DNA from 2 places in the Bradyrhizobium sp. USDA 241 genome. Region 2 is predicted to be linked to the other one. Evidence: predicted binding sites of a transcription regulator. Region 2 holds the regulator's gene; the other holds the start of a gene.

Region 1 (4,861 bases), on a different contig from region 2:
GCAAGCGCGGCAAGTCTGGTGGGAGCGGATCGGCGCGAAGATCGCTTCAGAGGTGGCGGCGGCACCCCACGACAACAGCCGCGATCCGGATCGGCGTCTGGTGCTTGGCTATGTCTCGTCGGATTTCAACGCGCATTCGGCTGCGTTCATCTTCGAGCCCGTGCTGCAACACCATGACCGCGCGCAGTTCGAGATCGTGTGCTACTCCTGCTCGTCGAAAGCGGATGCGACAACGAGCGAATTTCAGGGAATCGCCGACCGCTGGCGTGACGCCTCGCAATGGACCGACGATCGCCTCGCCGCTCAGATTCGCACCGATCGCGTCGATATTCTGATCGACCTGTCCGGCCACACCAGAGGAAACCGCCTCGGCGTGTTTGCGCGCAAGCCGGCACCGATCCAGGTGCACGGCTGGGGCCACGGCACCGGCACCGGGCTGCCGACGATCGACTATCTGTTCTCGGATCCGGTCGCGATTCCTGCCGCGGTTCGGCATTTGTTTGCGGAGACCGTTGTCGACCTGCCATGCTTCGTGACGCTGGCGCCGCTGCCGGCCGGGATTGCGCGGGCGCAGGCGCCTGCTCTCTCGAACGGCTTCGTCACATTCGGTGTCTTCAACCGCATCAGCAAGATTTCGGACGAGGCCGCGGAAGTCTGGTCCAGGATTCTCGACCGGGTCCCGGGGGCGCGACTGCTGATCAAGGATGTTGCGCTGGACGATCAACTGGTCCGCGACAAGCTGCTGGCGCGATTTGCGGCTTGTCGATTGCCGGCCGAACGCGTCGATCTGCTCGGAGCCACCTTGCGGAGCGAACATCTGGCATCGTTCAATCGCGTCGACATTGCGCTCGACCCGTTCCCACAGAACGGCGGCGTCAGCACGTTGGAAGCCCTGCAGATGGGCGTGCCCGTGGTGGCGAAGCTCGGGAGCAGTCTGCCCAGCCGTGCCGCCGGCGCCATCCTCTCCGCGCTCGGCTTGCCGGACTGGGTCGCAGACAGCGATGAGGCATATGTCGAGATCGCAGTCGGCCGCGCGGCGCGGATCGGCGATCTCGATCGATTGCGCCGCGAACTGCCCGCACAGATCAACGCTGCGGCCGCCGGCAACCCCATCTCATATGCGCGAGCAGTGGACGACGCCTATCGCGCGATGTGGAAACGCTACTGCAGCAGCGGCGCCTGATCTCGCGCTCAATGCAGCCGGAACACGCCATCCACGGCGCGCAGCTCGGCCGGCTTGATCAGCTTGGAATGCGCCACCGTGACCGAATGCAGGGGGCCGTCGAGCTTTTCCTGCCAGAACGCCAGGAAATCCTTCAGCGCCGGAAATTTCGGAAACATGTCGTAGTTCTGCCAGACGTAGGTCTGGAGCAGCGACGGATGATCCGGCATCCGATAGAGAATTTGCGCCGTCGTCAGTCCGTAGCCCAGCATCTGTTTCCGGAAATCCTCGGAAACGCCCCCACTCCGCAGTCCCATGCCAAACCTCCTTTGCAGGAGCGCATTCGGGGGGTGGCTTGATCGGTGCCCCGGGAGCCACCCGGAAACGACGCGCTCACATGAGAGAAATGTGACGCAAACTGACAACTCATCTCAAGCCCAAAAGTTTAACAAGCTGTTGAAATTCAATGCGTTAGCAGCAGATACACCTCCGTGCTAATACGGGTCCGGCGTCGGTTAACGATGGCAAAGAGATTCTGGCAGTCCGCGCTTTCGGGTGCTAATTTTTCTGCTAGAAGGCCTTGCCCCCGCAAAATTCCTGGCTTATCTCAGCTTCGCCTGTGCTAGCACTCGCGGGCAACGACTGCTAACAATCTCAAATCCTCAACACGTGCAATTGCTTAGGAGGACTGCATGAAATTCCGTCCGCTTCACGACCGCGTCGTGGTCAAGCGCATCGACGCAGAAGAGAAGACCGCTGGCGGCATCATCATTCCCGACACTGCCAAGGAAAAGCCCTCCCAGGGCGAAGTCGTCGCCGTTGGCCCGGGTGGCCGCGACGAGTCCGGCAAGCTGATCCCGATCGACCTGAAGGTCGGCGACCGCGTGCTGTTCGGCAAGTGGTCCGGCACCGAGGTCAAGATCGACGGCCAGGACCTGCTGATCATGAAGGAGAGCGACGTGATGGGCGTTCTCGAGGTCAGCGAGTCCAAGAAGAAGGCGGCCTAAGAGCCCCCTCTCCCTCCAGTCAAACCATTCCAAGGAAAATTCCAGATGGCAGCCAAAGAAGTCAAATTCTCGGTCGATGCGCGCGACAAGATGCTGCGCGGCGTCGACATTCTCGCCAACGCGGTGAAGGTGACGCTCGGCCCGAAGGGCCGCAACGTCGTGCTCGACAAGTCGTTCGGCGCTCCCCGCATCACCAAGGACGGCGTCACCGTCGCCAAGGAGATCGAGCTCGAGGACAAGTTCGAGAACATGGGCGCCCAGATGGTGCGCGAAGTCGCCTCCAAGTCCGCTGACGCGGCCGGCGACGGCACCACCACCGCAACCGTGCTGGCCCAGGCGATCGTGCGCGAAGGCGCCAAGTCGGTCGCCGCCGGCATGAACCCGATGGACCTCAAGCGCGGCATCGACCTCGCTGTCGAGGCGGTCGTTGCGGACCTCCAGAAGAACTCCAAGAAGGTCACCTCGAACGACGAGATCGCCCAGGTCGGCACCATCTCGGCCAACGGCGACCAGGAGATCGGCAAGTTCCTCTCCGACGCCATGAAGAAGGTCGGCAACGAGGGTGTCATCACCGTCGAGGAAGCCAAGTCGCTCGAGACCGAGCTCGACGTCGTCGAGGGCATGCAGTTCGACCGCGGCTACATCTCGCCCTACTTCGTCACCAACGCCGACAAGATGCGCGTTGAGATGGACGACGCCTACATCCTCATCAACGAGAAGAAGCTCTCCTCGCTGAACGAGCTGCTGCCGCTGCTCGAGGCCGTGGTGCAGACCGGCAAGCCGCTGGTCATCGTCGCCGAGGACGTCGAAGGCGAAGCTCTCGCGACCCTCGTCGTCAACCGCCTGCGTGGCGGCCTGAAGGTCGCGGCCGTCAAGGCTCCGGGCTTCGGCGATCGCCGCAAGGCCATGCTGCAGGACATCGCGATCCTGACCGGTGGCCAGGCGATCTCGGAAGATCTCGGCATCAAGCTCGAGAACGTCACGCTCAACATGCTCGGTCGCGCCAAGAAGGTGATGATCGACAAGGAGAACACCACGATCGTCAACGGCGCCGGCAAGAAGGCCGACATCGAGGCGCGCGTGGCCCAGATCAAGGCGCAGATCGAGGAGACCACCTCGGACTACGACCGTGAGAAGCTCCAGGAGCGTCTCGCCAAGCTCGCGGGCGGCGTCGCGGTGATCCGCGTCGGCGGCGCGACCGAGGTCGAGGTGAAGGAGCGCAAGGATCGCGTTGATGACGCGATGCATGCGACCCGCGCGGCTGTCGAGGAAGGCATCGTCCCGGGCGGCGGCGTCGCCTTGCTCCGTGCCTCCGAGCAGCTCAAGGGCCTGCGCACCAAGAACGACGACCAGAAGACCGGCGTCGAGATCGTGCGCAAGGCGCTGTCGGCTCCCGCCCGCCAGATCGCGATCAACGCCGGTGAAGACGGCTCGGTGATCGTCGGCAAGATCCTGGAGAACAAGGCCTACAATTATGGCTTCGACTCCCAGACCGGCGAATATGCCGACCTCGTCAAGAAGGGCATCATCGACCCGACCAAGGTGGTCCGCACCGCGATCCAGAACGCAGCCTCGGTTGCCGCGCTCCTGATCACCACGGAAGCCATGGTCGCCGAGCTGCCCAAGAAGGGCGGCGCCGGCCCCGCAATGCCTCCGGGCGGCGGCATGGGCGGCATGGACTTCTAAGTCCAGCCTCTCAGGCACAGTCGAGACATGCGAAACCCCGGCAGCGATGCCGGGGTTTTTTGTTTTCAGGTGATACACGCTAAGATGGTGGTGGATTCGTCATTCCGGGGCGGCGCGCAGCGCCGAGCCCGGAATCCATAACCACCGGCGGATGGAATGGCCTACTATGTCTACATCCTCGCAAGTAAGAAGCACGGCACGCTCTACATCGGCGTGACCAGCGATCTCGTTCGTCGGGTGTATGAACACAGGACCAAAGCCGTTCCCGGATTCACGACGAAGTACGACGTTTCGAAGCTCGTCTTGTTCGAGATCTACGACGATGCAGTGACCGCCATCGCCCGCGAGAAAGAACTCAAGAAGTGGCGTCGCGACTGGAAGACGCGGCTGATCGAGGAGCAGAACCCAAACTGGGATGATCTTTATCCTGGGATAGCCAACTAAGGCCTGTGGTTATGGATTCCGGGCTCGCGCCCAAGTGGCCGCACCCCGGAATGACGGGGCCTCACTCCACTTTCCCCAACCGCTCGAAGCGCGGCTCGCCGTCATCGTCGAGCGACCAGAGGATCCGCGTCACCTTGCCGACGAGATTGTCCATCGGGATGAAGCCCATCGTGGACGCCATGCGGCTGTCGGTGGAATTGTCGCGGTTGTCGCCGAGCACGAAGGGCCTGGCGGCACGGCGTAGACGCTGGTGTTGTCGAGGAAACCATTGTCGAGGCAGTCGTAGGTCACATAGCTCGCGCCGTTCGGCAGCGTCTCGCGCCAGCGCTTAACCTTCGCCTCGTCATCGCCTCCGCAGGCGGCGCCGGCTTGTGCCTCCTTCAGCGCGACGCGCGTCACCGGACGGTCGTTGAGGATGAGCCGGCCCTGCTGCATCTGGATGCGGTCGCCGGGCAGCCCGACCACGCGCTTGACGTAATCGACGGAGGTATCCCTTGGCGTTCGGAAAACGACCAGGTCGCCATACTCGGGCTCGGCGGCAAAGACGCGACCTGATATCCAG
Region 2 (4,861 bases):
AAGTTCGGGTCGAACTTCTGGCCCTGCGGATCGAACTTCTTCACGCCGTGCTTTTCCAGCGCATTGAGCAGTGAGCGCTCGGTGAGCTCGACGCCCTCGATCAGCGAGGTCAGGCCGGGATCGGCCGCGGCACGCGCTTCGGCCGGAACGGCATCGAGCGCGCGCTGAAGATTGTCGGCGATATCGAGCACGTCGCGGGCAAAGCCGGTGATGCCGTAGAGGCGGGCGTCGGCGACCTCCTTGGTGGTACGCTTGCGCAGATTCTCCATCTCGGCCAGCGTCCGCAGCATGCGGTCGCGCGCCTCGGCGGCTTCCTTCTGCAACGTCTCGACCGAGCCGGGCTCGGGATCGTCAGGCATGATGTAGGGCTTTGACACCACGGGCTCGGGCGTCGGCGCGGTCGTGTCTTCGGGTTGCCGGTCTCGATCGGTCATCGGCTCTAATCTCGAACTCGTTTCCAGGGGTTGTTGGCCCGGATATCGTGCCTAAGCTCACGAAAATCAAGCGTCCGTGATCGGAGGAGGCGCCGGTCAGCCCCCCAAGAGGCGGCTGACGATGCGGGCGGCGTAGTCCACGGTCGTGATCACGCGGGCATAATTCAGCCGCGTCGGGCCGATCACGCCGAGAACGCCGACGATGTGGCCGGCGGCATCCCGATAGGGCGAGATGATGGTGGAGGACCCCGACAGCGAGAACAGCTTGTTCTCGCTGCCGATGAAGATGCGCACACCCTCCGCCGTCTCGGCACGACCGAGCAGGTCGATCACGCCGCGCTTGGTCTCGAGGTCGTCGAACAACAGGCGAACGCGCTCCAGATCCTCCAGCGCATGCAGATCTTCGAGCAGATTGGCATGGCCGCGCACGATCAGCTGGCGGTCCTCGTTCTCGCCGCCGGACCAGCTGGCGATGCCGGCCGAGATCACCTTCTGCGTCAGCTGATCGAGCTCTGCACGGGCCTCTCCAAGTGCCGTCTCGAGCTCGAGCCGCGCCTCGGCCAGGGTGCGGCCGCGGATCCGCGCATTGAGGAAATTGCCGGCCTCGGTGAGCGCCGAGGAGGGAACTCCAGGCGGCAGCGCCAGCACGCGGTTTTCCACCTGGCCGTCCTCGCCGACGAGGATGACCAGCGCTTTCTCGGGTTCCAGGCGGACGAATTCGATGTGCTTCAGCCGCGCATTGGACTTTGGCGTCAACACGACGGCGGCGGCCCGGGTGAGGCCGGAGAGCCGCATCAAGGCCTGGTCCAGCGCCGCCTCGACCGACTGCGCCTCGCCGACCGAGGAGAGCTGGCTCTGGATCGACTGCCGCTCGGCCTCGTTGAGGTCGCCGACCTGCATCAGGGCATCGACGAAGAAGCGCAGGCCGAGTTCCGTCGGCAACCGCCCGGCGGAGGTGTGCGGGGCATAGATCAGGCCGAGTTGTTCCAGATCCGCCATGACGTTACGGACCGAGGCCGGCGACAGCGGCATGGCGATCAGGCGGGAAATGTTGCGCGAGCCGACAGGCTCGCCGGTCGCGAGGTAGCTTTCGACAATTTGACGAAAGATGTCGCGGGAACGCTCGTTGAGCTGGGCAAGGCCTGCGCGCGGCGCGATCAGATGGATCGGATCGTGATGGGCCACAGACGGTAACTCCTCTCAGATACTTGTAATTTGTCTATCCCGGACGCTTCTGACAAGCGTGGCGTTTGCGGCCGCGAAATCAGGGGGTGAAAAAGCCTTGCCGCCCATCCCCGCCGCACCTACAAGCACCGCGAGCAGCCTTTTCCCGTGAGTTTTGGAGGATTTCCCATGCGGCCAAGCCGCCGTGCGCCCGACGAATTGCGCCCCGTGACGCTGGAGCGCGGCGTGGTGAAATATGCGGAAGGTTCGTGCCTGGTGAAATTCGGCGACACCCATGTGCTGGTCACCGCCACGCTGGAGGACCGCCTGCCGCCGTGGCTGAAGGGCCAGGGCCGCGGCTGGGTCACCGCCGAATACGGCATGCTGCCGCGCGCGACCTCGGAACGGACCCGCCGCGAGGCCTCCGCCGGCAAGCAGAGCGGCCGCACCGTCGAGATCCAGCGCCTGATCGGCCGCTCGCTCCGCACCATCATCAATCTCGAAGCGCTTGGCGAGCGCCAGATCACGGTCGATTGCGACGTGCTCCAGGCCGACGGCGGCACGCGCACGGCCTCGATCACGGGCGCCTGGGTCGCACTCGCCGATTGCGTCAACTGGATGAAGGCGCGCAACATGGTCAAGGCCAACGTGCTGCGCGACAACGTCGCCGCGATCTCCTGCGGCATCTACAACGGCACGCCGGTGCTCGACCTCGACTACGCTGAGGATTCCGAGGCCGAGACCGATGCCAATTTCGTCATGACCGGCGATGGCCGCATCATCGAGGTGCAGGGCACCGCGGAACGCGAGCCGTTCACCGAAGCCGAGCTGCTGGCGCTGATGGCGTTGGCCCGCAAGGGCGTCGCGCGTCTGGTGGACTTGCAGAAACTGGCTGTGGCGTAGTCAATAGGCCATGCACCGCCGAATCACGGACAAGCTGGTCATCGCCACCCACAATCCCGGCAAGCTCGCCGAGATGCGGGAGCTGCTTGCACCGTACGGCATCGAGGCGGTGTCGGCGGGAGAGCTCGGCCTGTCCGAGCCGGAGGAAACCGGCAGCGATTTCCGCAGCAATGCCGCGATCAAGGCGATCGCGGCGGCGCAAGCAGCCAGGCTTCCCGCCTTCGCCGATGATTCCGGCATCGTGGTCGACGCGCTCGACGGCGCGCCCGGCATCTACAGCGCGCGCTGGGCCGGCCCGTCCAAGGATTTCAACGCGGCGATGGCGCAGATCGAGCGCCTGTTGCAGGAGCGCGGCGCCACCACGCCGGACAAGCGCAGAGCCCATTTCGTCTCGGCACTCTGCGTCGCCTGGCCCGACGATCACCTCGAGCAGGTCGAGGCGCGCGTCGACGGCACGCTGGTCTGGCCGCCGCGCGGGACTGCCGGCTTCGGCTACGATCCGATGTTCCTGCCCGACGGCCACAACCGCACTTTCGGCGAGATGGAGAGCATCGAGAAGCACGGCCTGCCGCCGCTTGGCCTCGGCCTGTCGCACCGCGCCCGCGCCTTCGTGAAACTGGCGGAGATCTGCCTTGAGCCGCGCTAGAGCGTTTTCGAGCGAAATGGACACCGGTTCGCGCCGGGAAAACGCGTCAAAACAATCCGAAGCTTTCGGCGTCTACGTGCACTGGCCGTTCTGCCTGTCGAAATGTCCCTATTGCGACTTCAACAGCCACGTTCGCCACGCCGCGATCGACGAGGCGCGCTTCGCTTCCGCCTTTGCGCGCGAGATCGCAACCACCGCAGAGCGTGCGCCGGGCCGCGAGGTCACCTCGATCTTCCTCGGTGGCGGCACGCCATCCCTGATGCAGCCCGCAACGGTCGGCGCCGTGCTCGATGCGATCGGCAAGCACTGGACCGTCGCAGGCGACGTCGAGGTCACGCTGGAAGCGAACCCGACCAGCGTCGAAGCCACGCGCTTCGCCGGCTATCGCACCGCCGGCGTCAACCGCGTCTCGCTCGGCGTGCAGGCCCTCGACGATGCCTCGCTGAAGGCGCTCGGCCGCATGCACAGCGCGCGCGAGGCGCTCGATGCCGTCGCCATCGCACGCCGCTCGTTCGACCGCTATTCGTTCGACCTGATCTACGCCCGTCCCGACCAGACGCCGGCGATGTGGGCCGACGAACTGCGTCTGGCAATCGATGAAGCGGCCGAGCATCTGTCGCTCTATCAATTGACGATCGAGGAAGGCACGCCGTTCTTCGGCCTGCACCAGGCCGGCAAATTGAAGACGCCGGATGAAGCGGTCGCGCGCGCGCTCTACGACGTCACGCAGGAGACCTGCGACAAGCTCGGTCTGCCCGCCTACGAGATCTCCAATCACGCCCGGCGCGGCGCCGAGTGCCGGCACAATCTGGTGTACTGGCGCGGCGAGGAATATGCCGGCATCGGCCCCGGCGCACATGGCCGCCTTGACATCGACGGTATCAGGCACGCCACCGCCACCGAGAAGCGCCCCGAGGCCTGGCTGATGCGCGTCGAGACCAACGGCCACGGCATCGTCACCGACGAGCGCCTCAACAGCGAAGAGCGCGCCGACGAATTCCTGCTGATGGGATTGCGCCTCGCCGAAGGCATTGACCCCGAGCGCTACAAGGCCCTCTCCGGCCGCCCGCTCGACCCCCGCCGCATCGCGCTCTTGCGCGAGGAAGGCGCGATCACCGTGGACCCGACGGGCCGGCTGCGCGTGACCAGCAGCGGATTTCCGGTGCTGGACGCGGTGGTCGCGGATCTGGCGGCCTAGCGAGATCTTGTAGGGTGGGTAAAGGCGCACTTGCGCCGTGCCCACCATCTCTCTCGATCGCAAAAAATGCGTGGGCACGCTTCGCTTTGCCCACCCTACGGCACCGTCGTCCTGAGCTACGCCCCAAAACTCTTCGGCGAGCCTGCGACCGCAACGCCGCCACCCTGCGTCACCTTCATCACCGCGAGCCCGCGCTCGTTGGTGCCGTCCGCGCGGAAGCGGAACAGGCCGTCGATGCCGGCGAAACCAGAAGGGTTGGTGAGCACGTCCGGCGAGAAGCGCGTGGGACCTTGCGTGCGCGCCAGTGCGGCGACGAGGGCGACCGCGTCGTAGGCCAATGTCGCCGTGCGCACCGGCTCGCCGCCATATTTGGTGCGATCGGCCGGAGAAGGCGCGAAAGCCGGCCGGGTCGGGCGCGGCGTAGAGGCCGCCCTGCAGTGCGGCGCTGGCATAGACGCGCGGATTGTCCCACAGGCCGGTGCCGAGCAGCTGGATGTTGCGCAGGTTCGCGCCTGC

What was found. The regulator HrcA, encoded in region 2, represses chaperone genes, less so after heat shock. The targets are predictions, from matches to a motif close to GTTAGCACTCNCNNNNNGNGAGTGCTAAC.
Region 1: a site for HrcA is predicted at 1,784-1,812, ahead of groES (co-chaperone GroES). Genes of this name have one in related genera too.

Annotation. Positions count from the first base shown of each region.
Region 1 is NZ_JBMGPZ010000005.1:4,095,107-4,099,967, forward strand. It holds gene ABIF91_RS41670 (tetratricopeptide repeat protein) at 1-1,183, shown strand, start outside; gene ABIF91_RS41675 (usg protein) at 1,192-1,479, opposite strand; gene groES (co-chaperone GroES) at 1,855-2,169, shown strand; gene groL (chaperonin GroEL) at 2,215-3,855, shown strand; gene ABIF91_RS41690 (GIY-YIG nuclease family protein) at 4,012-4,299, shown strand; partial or broken gene lepB (signal peptidase I) at 4,361-4,861, opposite strand, start outside.
Region 2 is NZ_JBMGPZ010000004.1:1,236,798-1,241,658, forward strand. It holds gene grpE (nucleotide exchange factor GrpE) at 1-434, opposite strand, end outside; gene hrcA (heat-inducible transcriptional repressor HrcA) at 531-1,619, opposite strand; gene rph (ribonuclease PH) at 1,788-2,501, shown strand; gene rdgB (RdgB/HAM1 family non-canonical purine NTP pyrophosphatase) at 2,512-3,147, shown strand; gene hemW (radical SAM family heme chaperone HemW) at 3,164-4,345, shown strand; partial or broken gene ABIF91_RS15660 (penicillin-binding protein activator) at 4,462-4,861, opposite strand, start outside.